DNA from 4 places in the Lysinibacillus sp. GW823-FHT02G10 genome. Region 2 is predicted to be linked to each of the others. Evidence: riboswitches for the same ligand, from Rfam matches in the RefSeq annotation. Region 2 holds a riboswitch; each other region holds the start of a gene.
What was found. Region 2 has a riboswitch for thiamine pyrophosphate ahead of thiW (energy coupling factor transporter S component ThiW). Riboswitches for the same ligand answer to the same signal wherever they lie in the genome.

Region 1 (6,040 bases), on a different contig from region 2:
CACAAACTCTCCATCCTTGACGTCAAAAGAAAGTTGATCAAGGACTTTGAGCGCGTCGAAGGATTTAGCGATGTTTTGAATGCTGAGCATGATAGCCTCTTCCCTTCACCATGAATTTTTCAATTAAACGAATACCACTAAACAATAGTAAGCTCAAGAGAACAATCGCAAAAATTGCCACAAATACGCGATCCGTACGGAAGGAGGATTGGGCTAGGGTCATGTAAACACCAATACCCTTTTTTGCACCAAGCCATTCCGCAATCACAGCCCCCATCACACTATATGTAGCCGCAATTTTAATGCCTGAAAAAATAGCAGGATAGGCATAAGGCCATTCCAGCTTCCAAAAGGTTTGTGCCCTTGTAGCACCAATCATGGCAAAATAATGCTTTAATTCTGGAACTGTTTGTCTAAATCCATCCATCGCTGCAATGACTATCGGGAAAAAGCACACAAGACAAATAATGATAAGCTTCGGTAATAAGCCAAAGCCAAACCAAATAATAAGGAGCGGTGCCAAGACAAGAATAGGAACATTCTGCGACATGATAAGAATTGGATAAAACAGTTCTCGAATAAATGTAAATCGATGCAACACTATTGCCACCGTTAGCCCACAAGCGATGCCAATGGCCAAACCTAGTAGAGCTAATTGTACTGTAGCGAATGCATGTGGTAGAAAGGTTTGATACGACTGGATGGCTTCTGACAAAATACTACTTGGTGTGGGTACTAACCAATGAGGAACTTCAGCAAACCGCACGATTAGTTCCCATATGAACAAGAGGAAGGCGATAAAAATTATCGTCCTTCCCTTCTGTAATGCACGTTTCATTACTGATATTTCTCCGTTAATGTATCCATCGTAATACCCGTTGGCTGATATAAAATTTTCACTTGTGTAATGACATTAATGGCACCAAGTTCAATCATCTTCTCATTCATTTTTTCAATGATTTGGAGCAATGTTGAAAGCTCACCCTCCATCGTTGTTTCCAATGGATGTACCTCATATTTCACCCCAGAAGCATCGATCACCGCAATTGCTGCATCGACATATGGTATAACATCTTCATATTTCTCTGTCTTCGGAATGATTTGTACACTGATTAATGAATTTGCCATCTTATTTGGCCTCCTTTTTAGGTAAGAAATCATTAGTAAAGGCTTTTTTCGCATCAAATTCGCCCTCTAGTACTTGATTGCTTGACATCCATTTCGCGTAATTTTCCCACACAGAAAGCTTTTGCTCTCCCCATTGCTTGGCATCATCCTGATATTTATCAGCCAGCCATTCCTGACTTTTATGCACTAACGCTTTATCTAAATCAGGAGCTGCTTCGATTAAAATATCAGCCGCTTCACTTGGGTTTTCAATTGCGTATTCATAGCCCTTCGATGCAGCTGCCACAAAGGCTTTGACTACATCCGGGTTGTCCTGTATCATTTTTTCATTTGTAGCTAAAACTGGCGTATAATAATCCAATTGATCACTATAATCTGTAAGATATAGCATATTAATCTTTTCCCCACGCAGCTCAGCCTCAATCCCAGTCCATGCATAATAAATCCAAGCAAAATCTATATCTTTTTCCATCATTGTGAAGAAATCTAAATCCCCTGCATTGACGATATCTAGCTTATTAATATCTGCCTTTTCTTTTTGCATGAGTGATTGTAAAACGGCTTGCTCTAATGGCGCGCCCCAACCACCATAGGTTTTACCTTCAAAATCCTTTGGCGATGTAATGCCCTTTGAAGCAATAGAAGCAAAGCCAGATGTATTATGCTGTATAATTGCTGCGATGGAGACCAGCGGCACATCCTGGACTCGTGCCTGTGTTATGCCTTCCTGATAGCTCACGCCAAAATCCGCCTTTCCAGAAGCAACAAGCTGATCTGCGCCCGCCTCACCAGGCATAATAATATCAACATCTAAACCCTGTTCCTCAAAATAACCGAGTTTTTTGGCAACATATAGTCCTGTATGATTTGTATTCGGCGTCCAATCCAGTACCACAGACACCTTTTTCAGCTTGTCTGCAGCCTGCTTGTCATCCTTGTCACTACAGCCTACTAATGTCAATAGTGCTGCCAATAAAATAAAAAACCATTTTTTCATGCGAAAGCCTCCCAGTTTGTAATATGAAAGTGTTCATGAATGAATGTTGTTACCAGAAGAAAGCGTATACAATGTTGGCAAGCTGTTGCTTGAAAACATAAAAAAACGCCTAGGATTCCTCCCAGACGTATTGCAATCAATCTTCAAAACTTTGCTTTTTGAATAGATGTTCCCTACGCTGGTACGAGCCAAATCAGGTTCAAAGGGTCAGCGTCTACCGGACACAATCTCAGCTAGCAATTACTAGCCCCCCTACATTCTTTCGCTATGAACTTTTCGATGATTATTATACCCATAGTTTCACTTAAATGACAAGGTGCTATTTTTGAATAGAGCTTAAAGCCCTGCGCTCCTAAGAGGCTGGGCATGCTTTTAGCTTGGTTTCTGTTCTTTTTTGGCTGTTACAACATGAGAAATTGCTCCATCTGTTGCAATATCCACTTTAAATGAACCATTGGAATGGCGATCCGCACGAGACAATGCTTGTACGTCAATCATCTCTTGAACACCTTTTTCAGTTTCAATCACAACCTGCTCCTCGTCTGTTGCTTGAACAACTGCCACAATTCGGTGAGGGTTTGCTTTTAACTCTGTTAATACTTTTAGTCCACGTTTTGCACGACTCGCTACTTCAACTTCAGCGACATTCATTTTCTTTACGGCCCCACGCTGTGTCACAATTACTACATAGTGGGTAACATCAGGCTGTAACACATTGACTCCAACTAAGGCTTCTCCATCTTTTAGTGTGATCCCTTTCACACCGCCTGTTTTCACACCTGTAACTGGTAACTCCTCCATAGGGAAACGAATCGCATAGGCTGTATCCGTTGTGAGCATCAGCTCCACGTCATCTGTTACAAATGATGCATAGATCATCGCATCACCAGCCTTGACGTTCATCGTTTTAATTGGCTTTGAATAACGTGTTACCGCATAGTCTGCGAGTGGTGAGCGCTTAATTTGGCCATCTTTTGTGGCTGTGAAGACATACGTATTTGGCTGTTCAAATGTTTCGAAGCCATAAACCGCAATAATGGATTCATCTTCCCCTGTTGGCACAATACTTGAAATATGCTGGCCGAGATCCTTCCAGCGTATATCAGGCAGCTCATGAACAGGCTGATAAATATAATTGCCTCGATTTGTGAAAAGCAGTAGATGGTGCTGAGTATTTAAATTTGCTTCATACAATAAATAATCTGAATCCTTCATGGCAAAATCTTGCCCGTTTGAAGCGGCATGAGAACGTGTGGATGTACGTTTAATATAACCATCCTTCGTTACTGTTACGACAACCTCTTCACTTGGCACAAGGACATCCAATGTAATTTTGATTTCTTCAATTTCTTGCTCAATCTTCGAGCGACGAGGCTCTGTAAAGCGTTTCTTAATATCTAGTAACTCTTGTTTAATAACACGCACTAGCTTTGCTTCACTTTGTAGAATCCCCTCTAGCTTCGCAATTAGCTTATTTAACTCGTCCTGTTCCTGACGAAGCTCTGTAATATCCGTATTCGTTAAACGATATAATTGCAGGCTTACAATGGCCTCTGCCTGTACCTCTGTAAAATCAAACTTTGCTTGTAAATTAAGCTTCGCATCCTTCTTATCATTTGAAGAACGGATCGTCGCAATGACTTCATCTAAAATGGAAAGAGCTTTAATTAATCCATCTACAATATGAGAACGATCCTTTGCCTTTTGTAAATCATAAATGGAACGGTTTGTTACCACTTCTTTTTGATGGGCAATATACGCATCTAGCAATAATGGCAATGTCATCATCGTTGGACGACGATTATGAATGGCAATCATATTAAAATTATAAGCTACCTGTAAATCAGTTGTTTTAAACAAGTACTGTAAAATTCCTTGTCCTGGTACATCCTTTTTCAGCTCAATTACGACACGTAAGCCTGTACGGTCTGATTCATCACGAATTTCCGCAATGCCTTCTAGTCGTTTATCTACACGTTGCTCATCAATTTTTTTCACAAGATTCGCTTTATTTACATCATATGGTAACTCAGTGATAACAATTTGCTCTTTACCACCCTTGGTTGGTTCAACAACTGCTTGTGCACGGACGATGATTTTACCACGACCTGTTTCATACGCCTTTTTAATGCCATCAACACCTTGAATGATTCCACCCGTTGGGAAATCAGGTCCTTTAATCACCGTCATCAATTCATCTACAGTAACATTAGGCTTGTCTAAGCGCATCAACACAGCATCCAGTACTTCATCTAAGGCATGTGGCGGAATATCTGTCGCATAACCAGCGGAAATTCCTGTAGAGCCATTGACTAAAAGGTTAGGAAAACGTGCTGGTAATACAGTTGGCTCCATATCCTGATCATCAAAGTTTGGCACAAATTCGACCGTTTTCTTGCCAATATCTCGAAGCATTTCAGCGGCAATAGCTGATAGTCTCGCCTCTGTATAACGCATTGCAGCTGGAGGATCGCCATCTACCGAGCCATTGTTCCCGTGCATCTCAATGAGCATATGACGTGCCTTCCAGTCCTGACTCATCCGTACCATCGCTTCATACACAGAGCTATCGCCGTGCGGATGATAATTACCAATTACATTACCCACTGTTTTTGCGGATTTACGGAACGGCTTATCATGTGTGTTGCCTTCCGTAAACATCGCATATAAAATACGGCGCTGTACTGGTTTAAGACCGTCACGTGCATCAGGCAACGCGCGGTCTTGAATAATATATTTACTATAGCGACCAAAACGGTCACCCATTACTTCTTCTAACGGTAAATCTTGAAACTTTTCTGTACTACTCATGCTTGGTCCTCCTCTTGTTGGATGAATTCATTCTCTAAAATGTTAGAATCATCCTCCATACCGAAGTCTACATTGGCTTCGATCCATTTACGACGTGGTTCCACCTTATCACCCATTAACGTCGTGACACGTCTCTCCGCTCGTGCACCATCCTCGATTGTGACACGAATCAATGTCCGTGTTTCAGGGTTCATTGTTGTGTCCCATAGTTGGTCTGCATTCATCTCACCAAGACCTTTATAGCGCTGTAATATGTAACCCTTTCCAACCTTCTTGATGGCCTTTTGTAAGTCACTTTCTGTCCAAGCATATTCAATGACTTCTTTTTTCCCTGTACCTCTTGAGACTTTATAAAGCGGCGGTAGTGCGATATAGACCTTTCCAGACTCAATGAGCGGACGCATATAACGATAGAAGAATGTTAATAGCAAGACTTGAATATGTGCCCCATCCGTATCCGCATCGGTCATGATGACTACTTTATTGTAGGCAGAATCCTCCACCGCAAAATCCGTACCAACACCTGCCCCAATGGCATGGATAATCGTTGAAATTTCTTCGTTTTTCATAATATCCTGTAGCTTGGCTTTCTCTGTATTGATTACCTTCCCGCGCAATGGCAGAATCGCTTGGAATGTACGGTCACGACCTTGTTTAGCAGAGCCACCCGCAGAATCACCCTCGACTAAATACAGCTCATTTTTTGCCGCATTACGTGACTGAGCTGGTGTTAATTTTCCAGATAAAATCGTACTACCCTTTTTGTTTTTCTTGCCATTTCGTGCATCCTCACGCGCTTTACGAGCTGCTTCACGCACTTGCTGCGCTCGAATCGCTTTACGAACAAGAGAAGCTGATAACTCTGCATTTTCCTCTAGCACATACAAAATTTGCTCAGACACTACACTATCTACTGCAGAACGAGCCTCACTTGTCCCAAGCTTGCCCTTTGTTTGTCCTTCAAATTGCAGTAAATGCTCTGGGATACGAACAGACACGATCGCTGCTAAGCCCTCACGAATATCTGTCCCCTCAAGGTTTTTATCCTTGTCCTTTAACAGGCCAATTTTTCTTGCATATTCATTAAAGACACGTGTCAATGCT
Region 2 (6,040 bases):
AACGAAAAAGGACGTTATGATGCGTGTCATTCTTCCTTATATTCAGCCAGGTATTTTTGCAGGCTTCTTCCTTGCACTTACGTATTCATTAGATGATTTTGCCGTGACATTCTTTGTAACAGGTAATGGCTTTAGTACTTTATCCGTAGAAATTTATTCAATGGCCCGCGCAGGAATTTCTCTAACGGTGAATGCAATTTCTGGATTAGTATTCTTTGTTACGGTTTTAGTTGTTGTTGGTTATTATTTCATGACAAGTCGTACGAGTAAAAGAATGGAGGGGCATCGATGAAGTCACTAATTCAAGCTACCATCGCCATCCTTGTCGTTTCAGCCCTTTTATTCTATGCGGCTGATGCCTTAAGTGCGGGAGGCGGTAAAAGTGGAAAAGACACGTTAACCATCTTTAACTGGGGAGAATATATTGATCCTGATTTGTTAAAAGAATTTGAAAAAGAAACAGGCATTCATGTCATCTATGAAACATTCGATTCCAATGAAGCTATGATGACAAAGATTCAGCAAGGCGGAACAGCTTACGATATTGCTGTCCCTTCTGAATATATGATTGAGAAGATGAAGGAAGAAAAATTATTAATTCCTTTAGATAAAACGAAAATCCCTAATTTAAAAAATATTGATCCTTACTTTTTAGATTTACCATTCGATGCTAACAATAAATATTCTGTCCCTTATTTTTGGGGAACAGTAGGTATTGTCTACAATCCGAGCCTTGTTGGAGACTTAGACTTCTCCTCTTGGGACGATTTATGGGACCCTTCTTTAAAGCGAAAAGTCTTTTTAGTAGATGGTGCGCGTGAAGTCATTGGGATGGGCTTAAACAGTCTTGGCTATTCTCTGAATTCACTAGATGATCAGGAACTTCGTGAAGCTACTGACAAATTAATTACACTTGCACCAAATGTTAAAGCGATCATTGGAGATGAAATCACACCGTTAATGATCAATAATGAGGCAACTGTTGCCCTTACATGGTCTGGCCAAGCAGCTGATATGATGTATGAAAATGAAGAGTTAGACTTTGCTGTACCTGAGGAAGGCTCAAACTTATGGTTTGATAATATGGTCATACCAAAAACATCAAAAAATATTGATGGTGCCCACGCCTTTATTAACTTCATGCTAAGTGCTGAATCAGGTGCTCAAAATGCTGATTTTGTAGGCTATTCTACTCCTAATATTGCCGCTATGGACTTAATGGACGAAGAAGTTGTTTCTGACGAACGCTACTATCCTTCTGAAGAACAACGCGATACATTAGAGGTCTACAAAAATTTAGGACCTGATTATTTAGGGAAATACAACGAATTATTTTTAGAATTTAAAATGAGTATCAGATAATTAAACTAGCGAATTGGTTTTCACACCAATTCGCTAGTTTTTTACTCTGCTTATCTAACTGTTTATTAAACTAAGAACATTTTCAATCACTATTTGCATTATTATATTTATAAAATATTTTATCTAAATTTTAATAGATTCTCACATTAGTGTATTTTTGATAGTCCATAACTTCTAACGCTCAACATCGCTACAATTTATAGCCATGCTTTATACCATTACAGACAGACTCTCCAAATTTTTAATTCTCCCTTTATAAGAGAAGTCCCTCAATTGTTGTTGCTTTACTAATTTATCCTCCCATAGCTTCTTTTCCCTCAACTTTTATGACTAAAATGTATTATTTCATAATGCATAGGTGCGTGGATAAAAACTTTTGTGGAAAACCATTCTAAATATAGAACCAGTACTATAATCTTAACTATTAGCCAAGCAATAATTCTTTATGATAGACTGTACTATATTTGATTACAAAAAGGGGGTTCATTCGATGACCCAGCAGAAGTCCAATAAGGCGGCTTTGTATATTTTAATGTTTAATATGTTTATCGCAATGGGGAGTATTGGCATTATTATTCCTGTCATGCCAGAGTATTTAAAAATATTTGGTGCAGCAGGACAAGTTCTAGGTATGCTAATCGCAACGTTCGCCTTAGCTCAATTCGTATTTTCTCCTATTGCTGGGAATCTTTCAGATCAGTACGGACGAAAAAATTTAATTATTTTCGGTCTTATCGTAACAGGTCTTGCACAAATCGGATTTGGCCTTGCTACAGATGTATGGATGCTCTTTTTAGCACGATTTTTAGGTGGTCTAGGTTCCGCATTTGTTGCACCTCCTATTATGGCTTTTGTCGCTGACGTCACAACCTATGAAGAACGTGGGAAAGGTATGGGGATGTTGGGTGCCGCTATGTCTCTTGGCTTTATGATTGGACCTGGTATTGGTGGCTTTTTAGCAAAGGTAAGCTTACATTTCCCATTTTTCACAGCTGGAGCTGCAGCCATTGTAGCATCTATTTTATCTTACTTTTTATTACCTTCTACCAAACCAAACACTGCTCAACAGAAACAAAAGCAAGACAATCTGGCGAAGCAAATGGCTCGTTCCATACATATGCCTTATTTTGTTATGCTCATAATTATGCTGGTGTTCTCGTTTGGAATTGCAAATTTCCAAACGACATTGTCATTATTTGTGACAGAAAAGTTTAATTACACACCTGTAGATATAGCGATTATATTAGTTGTTGGTGGTGCTTTTGGAGTAGTAGTACAAATGTTTATTATTACACCACTGTTCAATCGTTATGGTGAAATGAAAGTAGTACTAGTAAATTTATTTATTGCATCCGTTGCTATTTTCTTAATATTATTTGTTTCTGGCTTTGCCCTTATTTTAGTTGTAGCAACAATTTTCTCTACAGCAACGACATTAATTCGTCCAGCTGTTAATACACTCATCTCAAAGCTTGCAGAGAAAGAGCAGGGATTTGCTGCGGGGTTGAATAATGCCTATATGAGCCTCGGAAATATGATTGGACCCGCTTTGGCAGGTTTATTATTTGACTGGAATATGAATAGTCCATATATTTTCGGTTCTATCATATTATTAGCCTGTTTCTTCCTTGCGCTCATCTGGACAGTGAAAAAAGCACCTCATTTAATGCATCCCGATACAAAATAGTCTGAAAAATCATTGACTATTTTTAGCAGTATGTTACATTATTGTTGATTCACAAAATTGAATGATTTTAACCACTAGGGGAGTCTTTAAAAGGCTGAGACGTATATGGTAATATACGGACCCTTTGAACCTGATCTAGTTCACACTAGCGGAGGGAAGTGGCGCTACTTGCTGTTGTCACTATACACATACAAGGCCGCTTCCTATTGTTTAAAGGGGGTGGCCTTTTTATTTTTCCTCACGAACTTTACCAAAAGGAGTGAACTTTATGTCAATTCGTAAATTAACAGTCATGGCTTTATTAGTAGCCGTTGCTGTTGCAGGCTCTACTTTCGTATCCATCCCAACAGGAATCGCACGTGCTTACCCAGTTCAGCATGCTATTAATGTGATAGGAGCCATTATACTTGGACCCGTACCAACAGTTATAGTTGCCTTTGTCACTGCCATCATTCGTATCCTTACTGGAACAGGCTCTCTACTAGCTATCCCTGGTAGTATCATCGGCGCGTTCTGTGCTGCCCTTGCCTATAAATATAGTAATAAAATGTGGTTAGCTGGTATCGGAGAAGTTATCGGAACGGGCATTCTGGCTTCACTTATTGCAGTCCCTTTTGCAAAATTATTCATGGGAACATCTGTAGCAGCATTCTTCTTCCTACCAGCCTTTTTAACATCAAGTACGATCGGTGCTATTTTAGGTGTAATGGTTGCGAGTAGCTTGCGTAAAACAGAGCTAGTAAAGAGGTTTAATTCTTCTCTTTATTGAGAGAGATTGAATTATGAGCATTCATTGAGCTGGGGTAGTCCAATTTGGATCGCTTTTCTTCTCATTTACCCTCTTTACAAAGGGGATAACTCTTTATTTCATGCAATATAAAAAAGCAGTGCAAAACTATTCGAGTTTGCACTGCTTCCTCTATATTTAAGATCGTTTTTTCATGCCTTTTAACAACTGTGCTACATTCGTGTCTTCTGGTATAGTTTTTTCCTCAACCAGCGGCTCTTTTTTCTTCGCATTCGTTAGGAAATTCCAACCAAAACGTCTTATGGTAATATCAATAAAGAAAAGAAGCATACTCGCTAAGAGTAGCCATGTGGCAATATTTTGCCGATCTGCTCCTTTTGTCGTAAAGTCACGGAAGACATCTTGTGGTTCCTTTAAAACAGTGCCTCCTGTTCGTTGAGTTAACTCTTCTATCAGTTGGTTATTTACAGGGAGTAGTTCGTATTCAGCACTATAAGGAACACTTAGCCCTGCCTGATAAATGGCCTGCTTTTCATCTGCTATACGGAAGAAAATTAATCCAGGTTCAGCTTGTACTACAGCTCGAACTTGAGATGCGGAAATGGTTTCAAGTTTTGTTTCTAGCTCCTCCCCTGCTTCATTTACCGCTACAATATCTAAAAATGCGGCTTCATTTGTAGGGTCTGTAATCATAAAGGAACCATCTGCTTCCAATCTTACATCATAGGCTACATCATTGTAGCTTGGTAGCATTTGAGAAATAAGTGTTTGCCAAAATGCTCCCCAATTCTGCCATCTTGCCCAATCTCCTGTCCATTTACCCGTTGAATCAGATGTAAAGGCAAATGTTTTACCAAGACCATATTGCCACTGCGCTAACACAGGATCTTCTTTCTCGCTTTCTGCTACAACAGTAGCCCCCTGTTTTGCTGTTGTCCCAATATATGCATTCATTTGTGGGACACCATTAGCAAACAGTGAGTTCCATCCTGCTGCATTATAAATTGCCGGATAGAACGGATTGTCCTCAATATAGGTGCGGGAAATCATAGCTGTTTCTCGAGATAAAATAGAAGGAATGGTTTGCTCATCTATCACATCATAGAAACGTCCACTGCCCATGTCACTAAGCGCTTCTAATAAGTTCGCATCGGCATCTTGTCCAATCGCTACTGTCGATAAGGTTATACCCTCTTCTTTTCCTCCACCAATTAAATCCTCATAGTTCCCTGCCTGTGACTGCCCATCTGTTAAGAGGATAATATGCTTACGTTGGAGCTTTAAATCAGCAAGGTTCTCGTAGGCTTTAGCTAATGAACTATAGATTTCTGTTCCCCCACCAGGTGTTACTGATAAAATAGTATCCACAGCCTCTTCTTTACTGCTAAGAGGCCCTGTCTCTATAATCTCCCAAGGACGATCATCAAAGGCGATGAATCCTAATGTATCCTCGTCTCGCAACATCTCAACAGAACGTGCTGCTGCTTCCTTAGCAAGCTCAAGCTTCGAGCCTTGCATACTGCCAGAACGGTCAAGTACAATCACTAATCCTAAGGAAGGTAATTGCTCTTTACCCTTAATTTCCATTTCCACTGGCAATAAGGTTTCAATCGGTGTTTTAAAATAGCCGCCTAGACCAAAACTATTTTCTCCACCCACCATTGTAAAACCAACTCCAAAGTTTTTGACTGCTTGCTCAATAACACTCATTTTTGCTTCACCCACTAAATGACCTGGTACATTGTCGAAGATGATAGCATTATATTGCAAATAGCTGGATAGTTCATTTGGTAAACTTTTAGGTGCTACAACATCATAGGCAATGGATTGACTACCAAGTGCTGCTGCGATGGGTGAAGCTGTTTCATAACCATTAACGATTAATAAATGTGGTTCACTTTGAACCATTGTGACACTAGTTAACTTATTGTTTTCAAAAATGGCATCCTGACCAACTTGAACAACGGCTTCATATTTTACAAGTCCTTCAGCTGTTGCTGCATGTTTATAGGTAAACACATTCGTGCCTTCAGTCAGCTCAACTGCCTCTCGATGAATAAGCTCATCATTTTCATATAGTAATAGCTCGCCTTGGCCTGCTGATGTTGCAAGTATGTCAGTCACTAATTGTTGTTGCTCTCCAACGTAAGCAACTTGAGGGGATACAAAGCTTTTTAGTGATACATCATTGACAACTGGTTGACTAAAAGGCTTAATATCCACACTAATATTAGAGCCTTTCA
Region 3 (6,040 bases), on a different contig from region 2:
AATTCTTCGTACGTTTCATTAATCATATCTTGCATCATTGCACGTTCCTCTGCTGTCACTTCACGCATTGGACTTAGCATATCTTTATGCTCTCCCGATTTAAACGTTTCAAATTTGACTCCTACTTTTTCAGCCAGCTCTTGATAGTTAATTGATTGCATGATGACACCAATAGAGCCTGTTATTGTATCACGATGGGCAAATATTTTATCTGCTGGTGCAGAAATATAATAACCACCTGAAGCTGCCATAGAATCCATTGATACATAAATTGGAATTTGTCGTTCTTCTTTTATTTTTAGTAGCTTTTTATAGATATCTGCAGATTCCTTTACACCACCACCTGGTGAATTAACGCTTAAAACAACACCCTGTATGGACTCATCATATAAAATATTATCCAATTGTTCTAAGAAAAATTGATGATCATAGGCAACTGGTTGCCACAATGTACTTGAGCCGATATCTTGAATTGTTCCATCTACCTTTAAATAAGCAATTCGCTTATCAAAATTCTCCCCTTCAATGACATTTTCATATACATCTAAGCTATTACCTGCCATTAAGCTATCAAAATTACCTAGGAAATCTGCTTTAAATAGCGCAAAAATGGTATTAATTCCTAACGAAAATAGTAAAAGAACACCTGCCACTACTAAAGCAACCCACCTTTTTACATTCATGTCTTTCCGCCTCCTCAACACGTAATACGTATGACTTGCCAATTTGTTTCATTTTTTTGCAATAATTAAACACAAAAAGCTTTAAGCTATGTATTTCCTCATATTACCTTACCTAAAAAAAATAAAAAAATCAAAGTCCATACCTTTGATGAACTTTGATTTTCGACATTATTTCCTAGGAAATATTATAATTGGAGGTGTTTGATTTCTTGTTGCCGTAATTCGACACGTCTAATTTTCCCAGAAGATGTTTTTGGTAGTTCCTCTACAAATTCAATAGCACGTGGATATTTATAAGGAGCAGTCAATGATTTAACATGACTTTGGAGTGTTTGAATAAGCGCTCCATCACCTTTTTCACCATTGCGCAGAACAATAAATGCTTTGACAATATTTCCTCTTACTTTATCAGGGCTCGCTATAACAGCAGCCTCTTTTACAGTTGGATGTTTCATTAAAGCATCCTCTACTTCAAAAGGGCCAATTGTATAGCCTGAGGATATAATAACATCGTCTCCTCGTCCGTCAAACCAAAAGTAGCCATCTTCATCTTTATAGGCACGATCTCCTGTAATATACCAATCCCCACGAAATTGTAAATTTGTACGTTCAGGATCATTTAAATATTTTTTAAAGAGTGCTGGCGTTTCGCGATGAACAGCAATATCACCAACTTCTCCGATTGTAACAGGTTTGCCCAAATCATTAATAATTTCAACAGTGTTGCCAGGAGTAGGTTTTCCCATAGAGCCAACTCTCGCTTCCATCCCTACCATTGTGCCTACCAATAATGTATTTTCCGTTTGTCCATAGCCATCTCGCACTTGTAATTTGAATGTTTCCAAGAATACTCTAATAACCTCACTATTTAATGGCTCACCAGCTGATACAGCTTGGCGAATTGCACTTAAATCATATTCATGTAAATTTTCAAGCGCTGCCATAAAACGATATTCAGTTGGTGTACAACATAGTACATTGATTTTGAATCTCTCAAGCAATGCTAAATAAGAAGCTGCTTCAAATTTACCTTTGTAGACAAATGCAGTAGCACCACTGCCTAAAGTAGCTAGAAATGGACTCCAAATCCATTTTTGCCACCCTGGTGCTGCAGTCGCCCAAACAATATCATTTTCTTGTACACCCAACCAATATGGTGCTGTTGTTCGTAAATGAGCATAGCCCCAACTATGCGTATGCACTGCTGCTTTTGGATTTCCTGTTGTTCCGCTTGTATAGGCTAAAAATGCATTGTCTGTGCTTTTTGTTGGGATAGGATTTATGTAGGTTGTAGGTTGATTATTCATTTTTTCAAGTATGTTCTGCCAAGGTTCATGTGCATTCCCTATGACAAATTGCAGTATGTCTTGTAAATTTTTCACTTTATCGAACTGTTCAATATAGGGTTCAAATGCAATAACTGCTTTAGCATTTGCATGATGAATTCGATACTCAATATCCTTTGTTCTTAACATCTCAGAACTTGGAATAATAGTTAAACCCGCTTTCAATGCAGCAATATACACAATATATGCTTCAACCGAACGTGGTACCATTACTAAAATGACGTCACCTTTCTTTAAACCTTGCTTGGTGAATACATGTGCTGCTTGATTTGCTTTTTCCAATAAATGTGCATATGTAATACATTGGATGTCTTGGTTTTCTTCATAAATGATTAAAGCATTTTTGGCTGCATCCTGAGCATATTTTTCAATTTCCTCTACTATGTTATACCATTCTGGTGCAACTAAATCTTGTCTTTTCATGGCAATTGCCCCCTTTTGTTATGACACATTATAAAACTCTTTTTTCAGCATTTTCAATGGTTTGTGCTTAATTTCGGTAAAGTCATGACAACTATCATACCCTCCTATATGGCATCGGTCACATTTTATCTATAGGAAAACTTGCTATTGAATACAAATGAAAAGTATGGTACATTTTGGTCAACTAAAAGCAAGATTGCAGGGGGACTCGTAAGAGTTGAGAAGGTAAAACCTGACCCTTTGAACCTGTTAGTTAATACTGACGTAGGGAGCAATAAACATCGTTTTCAGATGAAAGGCTCTTTTCGTGCATTTTTACACAAAAAGAGCCTTTTTTGCATGCTTACGTCCATCCCTAAAGGAGGACTACAATGATTTTTCAAACAATTCGTCAACAGCAACCACTTATCCATTGTATAACCAATTATGTAGTGGCAAATTTTCAAGCAAATGGTTTATTAGCGATAGGTGCTTCACCAGTAATGGCCGATGACTACCAAGAGGTAGAGGAGATGGTGGCCATTGCTCAAGCATTATTAATTAATATTGGAACACTTAATGATCGCACAAAAAGTGCCATGTTATTAGCAGGTGAAAAAGCCAATAAACTTGGTATTCCTGTTATTTTAGATCCTGTCGGAGTTGGAGCCACAACTTATCGTAAGGAAACCGTAAGATACTTACTTGAAAACATACACTTTGCCGTGATTCGCTGTAATCTCGGCGAGCTAGCAGCAATAGTTGGTGTAAATTGGCAACAAAAGGGTGTAGATAGTGGTCATGGCACTATCGCTACGGAATTAGAAGCCACATCATTGGCTCAACGCTATCAATGCATTGTTATTGTCACAGGAGAACGCGATTTTATAACTGATGGCAAGCATAGCCAATGGATCGCTGGTGGTCATCCACAAATGACGGAAGTAACGGGTACAGGTTGTTTACTTAGCGCAATTTGTGGCGCAGCCTATAGTGTAAGCCATAATCCTTACCAACAATTAACAGAAACACTTACTTACTATAAAAAAGCAGGTGTACTGGCATCCGCATTTACTGCAGACATTGGTGATTTTCAAATAGCCTTACTCAATGCTATACATCGCTTATCAAAGGATGGTGCAGCTTCATGCATATTGTAACAACAATCGCTGGCTCAGATAGTGGTGGAGGCGCGGGTATACAGGCTGATTTAAAAACATTTCAGGAATTAGAAGTGTTCGGTACTTCTGTTATTACTGCTCTAACTGCTCAAAATACTTTGGGTGTAACAGGTGTTTGCCCTATTGACGTTTCCTTTATAAAAAAACAATTAGAGGCCTTAGTAGAAGATTTTCCAATCGCTGCGATTAAAACAGGAATGCTTTATTCCTCAGAAATTATCAAAGCAATTGCACACCAGATCAGGGAGCTAAACATTCCACTGATTGTTGATCCGGTGATGATTGCAAAAGGTGGGGAAAGCCTATTACAGCAAGAAGCTATCGATGCCTTACGCTCAACTTTATTACCACTTGCTACGGTTGTTACGCCCAATATACCCGAGGCAGAGACACTTACTGGGAGATCTATTCATCATTTTGAAGATATGAAAGAAGTAGCTCAAAGCTTGTTACAGCTAGGTGTACAATGTGTCATCATTAAAGGTGGTCATATAGCAGATCCACTTTATGCCATTGATTATGTATTTTGCAAAAATGGACGTTCTTTTTCTTTGCAGTCTCCACGAATCCAAACAAAAAATACGCATGGTACTGGATGTACATTTTCCGCAGCACTTACTGCTTTTCTTGGACAAGGATTTGCTCTGGAAAATGCCATTATGGAAGCTAAAAAATATATCCAATTAGCTATTATGTTTAATTTATCGATTGGAAATGGTCATGGACCCACTAATCATTTTGCTTATCAACAGTATAAGGAAGGCTGTGAGGTGATTATTCATGAAACGTGAGGATTTGGAGCTTTATTTTATTATGGGTACGAGCAATGTTCCTCCTCAAGAACAACCTATCTATATCCTAGAAAAAGCCTTGCAAGCAGGCATTACAATGTTTCAATTTCGTGAAAAAGGTCCTCACGCGTTAACTGGACTTGCCTATGAACAATTTGCACGCCAATGCCAAAAACTATGTCATCACTATCATGTGCCCTTTATCATTAATGACGATGTTGATCTAGCGATACGACTAGGAGCTGATGGTGTTCATATCGGACAAGATGATTTACCTGTAAGTGTAGCACGTAAAAGAATCGGGAACATGATTCTTGGTGTATCTGTCCATTGCGAGGAAGAATTGCAAATAGCTATTAACCATCAAGCTGATTATGTTGGTATCGGTCCAATCTTTCCAACATCCTCTAAAAGTGATGCACAACCACCATGTGGTACATCTTTTTTACAGGAGGCTCATTCATTACATCCTGAATTACCAATTGTAGCAATCGGTGGAATTAATTTCACAAATGCACATTCTGTATTTCAAACGGGGGTTGATGGTGTTGCTGTTATTTCAGCTATTTGTCAAAGCAAAGATGTTGATCATACAGTAGCTACATTTAGATCCTTATCTCGTATAAATAAATGATCAATAAACAAACTAAAACCAGTGCCTTTTACGGTCACTGGTTTTAAGTTTATAAATGCTTAATCAGCATTTATTGGTTGTTGTTTGGCATACCTTTTAATTGAGATTCTGCCATTTGTACAAGACGTTTAGTGATTTCACCACCAACGGAACCGTTGGCACGAGCTGAAGCTTCAGCTCCTAATTGAACACCAAATTCTTGTGCAATTTCGTATTTCATTTGATCTAGTGCTTGTTGTACACCAGGTACTGCAAGCTGGTTTGAACTACGGTTGTTGTTTGAAGCCATGTTTCTCACCTCCTTGTGAATATAGAATGTGCGATATTAGATTTTTAATACAAAAAATTTAGAGGTAAATTGTACCTCTATTGGAATAACAATATCCATACAAAAAAGCCGTCTCAAAATGGGCTTTGAGACAGCTTTTGAATCCTTATAGTAGATCTGCAAATTTATCTTGTTGTTCTTCTTTCTTAGGGAAAATATAGACCTCGCGATTCTTCACTGCTCGCTCGATCAATTCATCAAAGTCAGAGAAGCTTTCATAATGCTCAACCTTTTCAAGCTTCGGTTTTGTTTTTGGACTTGCTGGTGTAAAAATCGTGCAGCAATCTTCAAATGGCTGAATAGATGTTTCGTATGTGCCGATTTTTTCTGCAATATCAATAATCTCTAATTTATCAGTTGAAATCAGCGGACGAAGGATAGGTGTATTTGTTACTGCGTTTATTGCTGTTAAACTTTCAAGCGTTTGACTCGCCACTTGTCCAAGACTTTCGCCCGTTACAATAGCAAGTGCACCAATTTCCTCACGCACCTGATCAGCAACCTTCAACATCATTCGGCGTGTTGTCGTCATCGATACATTAGAAGGTACTTTTTCTTTAATAAGAACTTGTATTTCAGTAAAAGGAATGACATGCAAACGAATACTAGCACCAAATTTTGTTAATTCATTGGCAAGCACTTTAACTTTTTCCAATGAATTTTGGCTTGTATAAG
Region 4 (6,040 bases), on a different contig from region 2:
TGCTGGTAAAACAACCATTTTCGATGCTATTTGCTATGCTCTTTACGGATCAGGTAGTGGGGAGGACCGGCAGGATACAGCTTTACTAAGAAGCGGCTTTGCACATGATGAAGTTTATACAGCTGTAGAACTCGTCTTTGAAATGCATGGAAAGGTCTATCAAATAGTACGACAGCCAGGTCATATTAAAGAAAAAAATAAAACGGTTACTGGAAAGAAAATAGAGCTAGCAGAAGTAAAAGACGGAAAGCTAGATTATAGCATTGTAGAGAAACAGCAAACGCTTGAAGTCGATAAGAAAGTGCAGGAAATCATAGGTCTCACAAAAGATCAATTTAGCCAAATTGTCATGCTACCTCAAGGTGAATTTAGAAAACTATTAACCTCTGATTCAACAAATAAAGAAGTAATTTTACGGAAAATCTTTAAAACAGATCGTTTCGGTGTCATGGCGAAAAAGCTTGATGCCAAGCGTAAAGAAGCAGAAAGTGATCTTGAGCGTGCCAAACAATTAAAGGAACATTTACTAGGTCAAATTGTGGGCGCCTTACCACAACGTTCTTCCGCTTTATTTACATTGATTGCTGATAATACCGAAAATTTACATCAACTGACAGAGGCACTTGATGAGGAGCTTAGCTACTATAAGAAATGTGGAGAAGATGAACAGTCATACTATGAAGAAGCATATAGCCTTCATCAAAAAGAGCAGGAATATTATCGCTTAGCAAAAACGCTAAATGAGCAATTTGATGAACAAGCTAATCGACAGCAACGGCTGCAAATGCTTTTACAACAGCAGGATTTATACCAAGCAAAGGAGAAGGAGATTGCTTTAGCAGAACAAGCAGAGCGACTTGTGCTGCTCGAACAACAATGCAAGGATTTACGTGCTGAACTGAATGTTAAAGAGATAGCATTTCAACAAGCAAAGGTTAAGCAACAGCAGTCACAAGAAAAGTTGCAAGAAGCGCAAGAAAACTATGAGATAGAGCAGGCTAAAGAATCTGAACGACAGCAAATCTTACAGCAGGAAATGCAGATGTTAGCGCTATTACCGAAATTTGAAGCCTATGAAAACAATATACAGCAGCTGCAAATAGCGGAGCAATATGCTGAAAATGCAAAACGAGCAGTAAATGATAACGTCAAACTTTTGGAAAATGAACAAGAGCAATTACATCATTTTTCTCAATCATTAGAAGGCTATGAAAAACAGGTTGAACCCTATGAAAGCTATTTAGAACAATTACCGAAACTACGGGAACAGGTTGCTTTAATCAAGCAAGCAGATAAATATAAACATGCCGTTGATTTAGCTAAGCAGGATGTAGCTGCTTCAGAAAGTCTCTATCAAGAAAGTAAAGAGGCTCTTCAACTTTTGCAGCAACGATGGCTGACAAGTCAAGCTAGTATTTTAGCAGAACAACTGAAGGAAGGAGAACCCTGTCCTGTTTGTGGTAGTATGACACATCAAAAAGCACACAATGAGCAACTGGAAGTTATTGAGCTTGCTCAAGTGGAAGCATTAAGAGCGAAGGCATCATCAGACGAGCGTAAGTATTTAGAGAAAGAGGCATTTTTAGCATCAGCGCAGCAACTTCTTCAAGATACATGGCGACAACTCGAGGCTCAGCATATTAAACAAGAAGACCAACCACAGATCACCGCTACTTTACATGAAGTGGAACAAGAGATTGCTGCATTAAAAATTATTCAACATCAATTAGCTGATGTGCGATTAAAAATAAAGCATCAGCATGACCGAATAGAGCAGCTACGAAATAAGCATATGAAGCTAGAGCAATATTTAGCAGAGCAGATAAAAGAATGGACAAAATTACAAGCGGTTGTAGACGAACAACTTAAGCAGATGCCCCCTAATTTACCAACTTTACAGCAATTAAAGCAACAACTAAATGAAGTTAGTAAACAGAAAGAAGAGCTTCAAAAAAGTTGGCAAGTGAGTCAAGAAAATTTGCATGCAGCAAAGGAAGCAGCTAGCAATGCAACACTAACTGTAGAAATTGCCAAACAGTCCTTTGAGGAATTACAGCTTAAAATGAATGAAAAGCTTCAGCAATTTTCAGCAGATATGCAAGAAATAGGTTTCGAAAGCTATGAGGCTTATGCAACTGCTAAACGGAGTGCCATACAATTGGATGCACTTCGAAAAGCATGTAGCGACTATGCTTTACAAGTACACACGTTGCAAATTCAGATTACCGAAGGGGCTACATACCTTCAAGGAAAAGAGAAGCAAGATTTAGAGGCGATGGAAGCAAGAGTAGAACAGCAGCGAATTTCCTATGAGGAAGCATTTAAACGTTTGCAACAGATGAATGGCTTTATACAAGCATGCCAAGGCTTTAGTGAAAGGGTGGAAGAAATAGCGAAAGAGCTTCATTTACTTGAACAAGAAGCAGGACGAGTAAAGGAGCTCTATGGATTATTAAATGGACAAAATTCGAAAAAGCTATCCTTTGAGCGTTATATACAAATTAACTACTTAGATCAAATTACAGAAGCTGCCAATATACGTCTGTATCATTTATCAAACGGTCAATATGAGCTTAGACGTTCAGATAGATTAGAAAAGCATGCGAAGCAAAGTGGCCTTGGTCTTGATGTTTATGATGCTTATACAGATCAATTACGAGATGTCAAAACTTTATCAGGTGGCGAAAAGTTTAATGCTTCGTTGAGCCTTGCATTGGGGATGGCAGATGTGATTCAAAGCTACCAAGGTAATATTCATATTGAAACGATGTTTATTGATGAGGGCTTTGGCTCGCTCGATGAGGAATCACTAAATAAAGCAATCGATACATTAATTGATTTGCAGGATTCTGGTCGTATGATTGGCGTTATTTCGCATGTGCCTGAATTGAAATCTGCGATGCCAGCAGTTTTACATGTGGAAAAAACATTAAATGGCCATAGTCAAACCCATTTTGAAGTGAAATAAAACGAAGGCGTATTTCCTCTAAAAGGAATACGCCTCCGTTTTATTTTTTTCGAGTTGTGGTTGTAGGCGTTGTGCCCTTTTTTGCAGCCATTACTTTTTTTACGATAGGAATAACAATAGGTGCTAACTTAACGGCAGTTTTTACAACGTTTGATACTTTCATCCCAAAACAGCTCCTTTTACAATTACTACTACCTGTTTCACTTAAAAATAAAACATTAACGGATAACACGAACAGCCTGAATTATATTCCAAATCACAATACCTAGTGAGACGAGAGCATAGATGGCGAATGAAACAAACCAAATAATCATCACTGTATTATTACTGGAGGTTGGATCTAAACTAAATGTGGAAAAAACAAAGACAATAAAGAACAGGATGCCAAAAACAAAAGGAACTAAATGAGAGACAAGTGCACGAATCGAATGTTTTTTTACATCACTATCTTTAGTCACGAAATATACAATTAATGGAACGATAAAAGGGGCGAAGAAAATACTAAGATAACTAAAGGCAGCTAAAATTTTTTGATTCTCCATAGTTGTACCTCCTTTTTAAATATTTACGCATGAAAAACAGCAAAGTTTCAAAAAAATGATGTATGGAAGGTTGTAATCCTTCAATCCTTTGCGTACAATGAGAGTGTTCAAATAAATTCAGATGTAACGACCACAAGGGGAGCTGATGATGTCAGCTGAGACTGGGCACGTAATGCCTTGACTCTTCGAACCTGTAAGTTAACGCTTGCGTAGGGATGTGGATAGAAACCGACACTTGTACGATGTGAGGCTCTGTCCTGACATCGTTTTTTCGTCCGTAAAGGAAAAAAGGTGTCAGAAAGAGACATATCAGCGCTTTTCTATTCCTGCTCTTGTATCCTACATCGGAACAAAGGAGAGAATATGTATGGACAAAAAAAGACTATTAATGCTAGTGGAGATTGCGATTTTTGCAGCGATAGGTCTCGTACTGGATCAGGTTTCCTTTAAAGTATGGGCACAAGGCGGCTCAGTTAGTCTTGTTATGGTACCGATTATGTTAATAGCATTTCGCTGGGGCTTAGTAGCTGGTCTTACTACGGGACTACTTGTGGGTGTTATGCAAACAATGTTTGGTTCTTATATCGTGCACTGGCTACAAGGATTACTAGATTATGGTGTTGCTTTTACTGTTGTAGGATTAGCGGCGCTTGTACGTGGACCAGTGTTAGACGCTGCTAAACATATGAACAAAACAAAAATGGCACTTTATATAATCATAGGTACCGTTATCGCGGGCTTCTTACGATACACAGCACATACAATTGCTGGTGCTGTATTTTTTGCCGAATATGCGGGTGACCAGAATGCATGGATCTATTCCATCATCTACAATGGTACATATATGCTACCAGCAACCATTTTAACGGCTGTCGTTGGTGTTCTTTTATTCACAGCCGCTCCCCAATTAATGCAAAGAAAAGCTTAATGCTAGTCCCTTCACGTGAGTGGAGGGACTTTTTTGTCTTGAATAACTCTTTTAGCACTTTGCAAAGTAGGAAAGCATACAATATTTAAAGCGTTTATCGTTATACGCATAAAAAGTTATGTTATATTAAAGAATAGATATTAGATGAAAGGGACGTTATACATGATTGTAAAAACGCAAGAAGAGATTGAAGCTTTTAAAAAAATAGGACGCATTTGTGCTGAAATTCGCGAAGCAATGAAAGCTGCCACAAAACCAGGTGTTACAACACTTGAGCTTGATGAAATTGCTGGTCGCATGTTTGCAGAGGCTGGCGCTATTTCAGGACCAAAGGGAGAATATGATTTTCCAGGGTATACATGTATTAGCGTCAATGAAGAAGTAGCACATGGTATTCCAGGAAAGCGTGTTATTCAAGAGGGAGATATCGTAAATATTGATGTTTCAGGCTCTTTAAATGGCTATTTTGCTGACACAGGTATTTCATTTGTTGTGGGTGATGGCTATGAGGACAAAGAAAAGCTTTGCCGTGTTGCTAAAAGTGCCTTTGATCGAGCAATGACAAAGGTAAAGGCTGGATCTAAATTAAATCAAATTGGTAAAGCTGTTGAACGCGAGGCAAATGCTAATGGGTTAACTGTTATTATGAATTTAACAGGTCATGGCTTAGGTCAATCTTTACATGATGAACCAAACCATATTTTAAATTATTACGATGCATGGGATACTACTATTATGAAAGAAGGTATGGTCCTTGCGGTTGAGCCATTTATCTCAGCAAATGCAGAGCATATCGTAGAAGCAGGTGATGGCTGGACATTCGTGACGCCTGATAAATCACTTGTAGCACAAATCGAACATTCAGTCATTGTAACAAAAGATAAACCAATTATCTTAACGTCATTAGACGAAGAATAGGATGTAATGAAAAAATCCTGCTAACCAATTTATTTTTGGTAGGCAGGATTTTTTTTAATAAATAAAATGCCAACAAAGAGAACACCGCATAAAAATAAAGCAGCTGTAGTGACAAGTAGCTCATCAAAACCATTATGTATGGCGATTCCAATATAAGCCCAAATAAAAACACTTGGATACACAACATCAAAGTGATGGAAACGGATATGTAGCGCAATGGCTCCTCCTAAAGTAAGTAAAATCACTGCCCAAAGAGGCGTACTAAGACCAAAGCCGTTCCAACCATAAGCCGTTAACGTAAAGCTTGTATTTGTGATAAAAATAAATGTCATCCATGCTAAATAAATAGAGAAAGGAATACGACCAAACAAGGATTTGTCCTGAAGAGGGTACGTATTATACAACATAAACAAATACAAGACTAAGAGTAATGTAATGCCAAGAGAAACAATAAATAACTCATGGTGCCAGACATATATCGTCAATGCTTGTAATATATTTATGCAACTAAAAAGCGCAGACTGTTTCAAAGTTGTCTTTTTCATGTTCATAACTAACCAATAACCGAGCAAAAAATAAATGATAATCCAAATTACATGACTTACACTAACTGGTGCAAATACAACAGAAAAACGATTAGCGATTTCTAGCGAAGATTGACCGTTGATGTTCACGAAAAAGGAT

Region 1: it holds a riboswitch for thiamine pyrophosphate, as region 2 does, so the genes downstream of both, AC1RFD_RS06890 (ABC transporter substrate-binding protein) here and thiW (energy coupling factor transporter S component ThiW) in region 2, are expected to answer to the same signal.
Region 3: it holds a riboswitch for thiamine pyrophosphate, as region 2 does, so the genes downstream of both, thiM (hydroxyethylthiazole kinase) here and thiW (energy coupling factor transporter S component ThiW) in region 2, are expected to answer to the same signal.
Region 4: it holds a riboswitch for thiamine pyrophosphate, as region 2 does, so the genes downstream of both, thiT (energy-coupled thiamine transporter ThiT) here and thiW (energy coupling factor transporter S component ThiW) in region 2, are expected to answer to the same signal.

What each region holds. Positions count from the first base shown of each region.
Region 1 covers NZ_JBXAJI010000001.1:1,318,736-1,324,775, forward strand. The annotation lists gene AC1RFD_RS06875 (ABC transporter ATP-binding protein) at 1-90, opposite strand, end outside; gene AC1RFD_RS06880 (ABC transporter permease) at 65-838, opposite strand; gene AC1RFD_RS06885 (thiamine-binding protein) at 838-1,128, opposite strand; gene AC1RFD_RS06890 (ABC transporter substrate-binding protein) at 1,130-2,125, opposite strand; TPP riboswitch at 2,279-2,389, opposite strand; gene parC (DNA topoisomerase IV subunit A) at 2,498-4,936, opposite strand; gene parE (DNA topoisomerase IV subunit B) at 4,933-6,040, opposite strand, start outside.
Region 2 covers NZ_JBXAJI010000003.1:178,221-184,260, forward strand. The annotation lists gene AC1RFD_RS13190 (ABC transporter permease) at 1-292, shown strand, start outside; gene AC1RFD_RS13195 (ABC transporter substrate-binding protein) at 289-1,362, shown strand; gene AC1RFD_RS13200 (MFS transporter) at 1,853-3,049, shown strand; TPP riboswitch at 3,116-3,223, shown strand; gene thiW (energy coupling factor transporter S component ThiW) at 3,318-3,818, shown strand; gene AC1RFD_RS13210 (VWA domain-containing protein) at 3,975-6,040, opposite strand, start outside.
Region 3 covers NZ_JBXAJI010000002.1:362,843-368,882, forward strand. The annotation lists gene sppA (signal peptide peptidase SppA) at 1-683, opposite strand, end outside; gene mbcS (acyl-CoA synthetase MbcS) at 869-2,452, opposite strand; TPP riboswitch at 2,643-2,740, shown strand; gene thiM (hydroxyethylthiazole kinase) at 2,824-3,591, shown strand; gene thiD (bifunctional hydroxymethylpyrimidine kinase/phosphomethylpyrimidine kinase) at 3,579-4,403, shown strand; gene thiE (thiamine phosphate synthase) at 4,393-5,037, shown strand; gene AC1RFD_RS11730 (alpha/beta-type small acid-soluble spore protein) at 5,108-5,326, opposite strand; gene thiI (tRNA uracil 4-sulfurtransferase ThiI) at 5,472-6,040, opposite strand, start outside.
Region 4 covers NZ_JBXAJI010000008.1:23,738-29,777, reverse strand. The annotation lists gene AC1RFD_RS19410 (AAA family ATPase) at 1-2,968, shown strand, start outside; gene AC1RFD_RS19405 (small protein YxzF) at 3,009-3,131, opposite strand; gene AC1RFD_RS19400 (magnetosome magnetite crystal formation protein family) at 3,187-3,510, opposite strand; TPP riboswitch at 3,636-3,743, shown strand; gene thiT (energy-coupled thiamine transporter ThiT) at 3,878-4,438, shown strand; gene map (type I methionyl aminopeptidase) at 4,601-5,356, shown strand; gene AC1RFD_RS19385 (TspO-related membrane protein) at 5,386-6,040, opposite strand, start outside.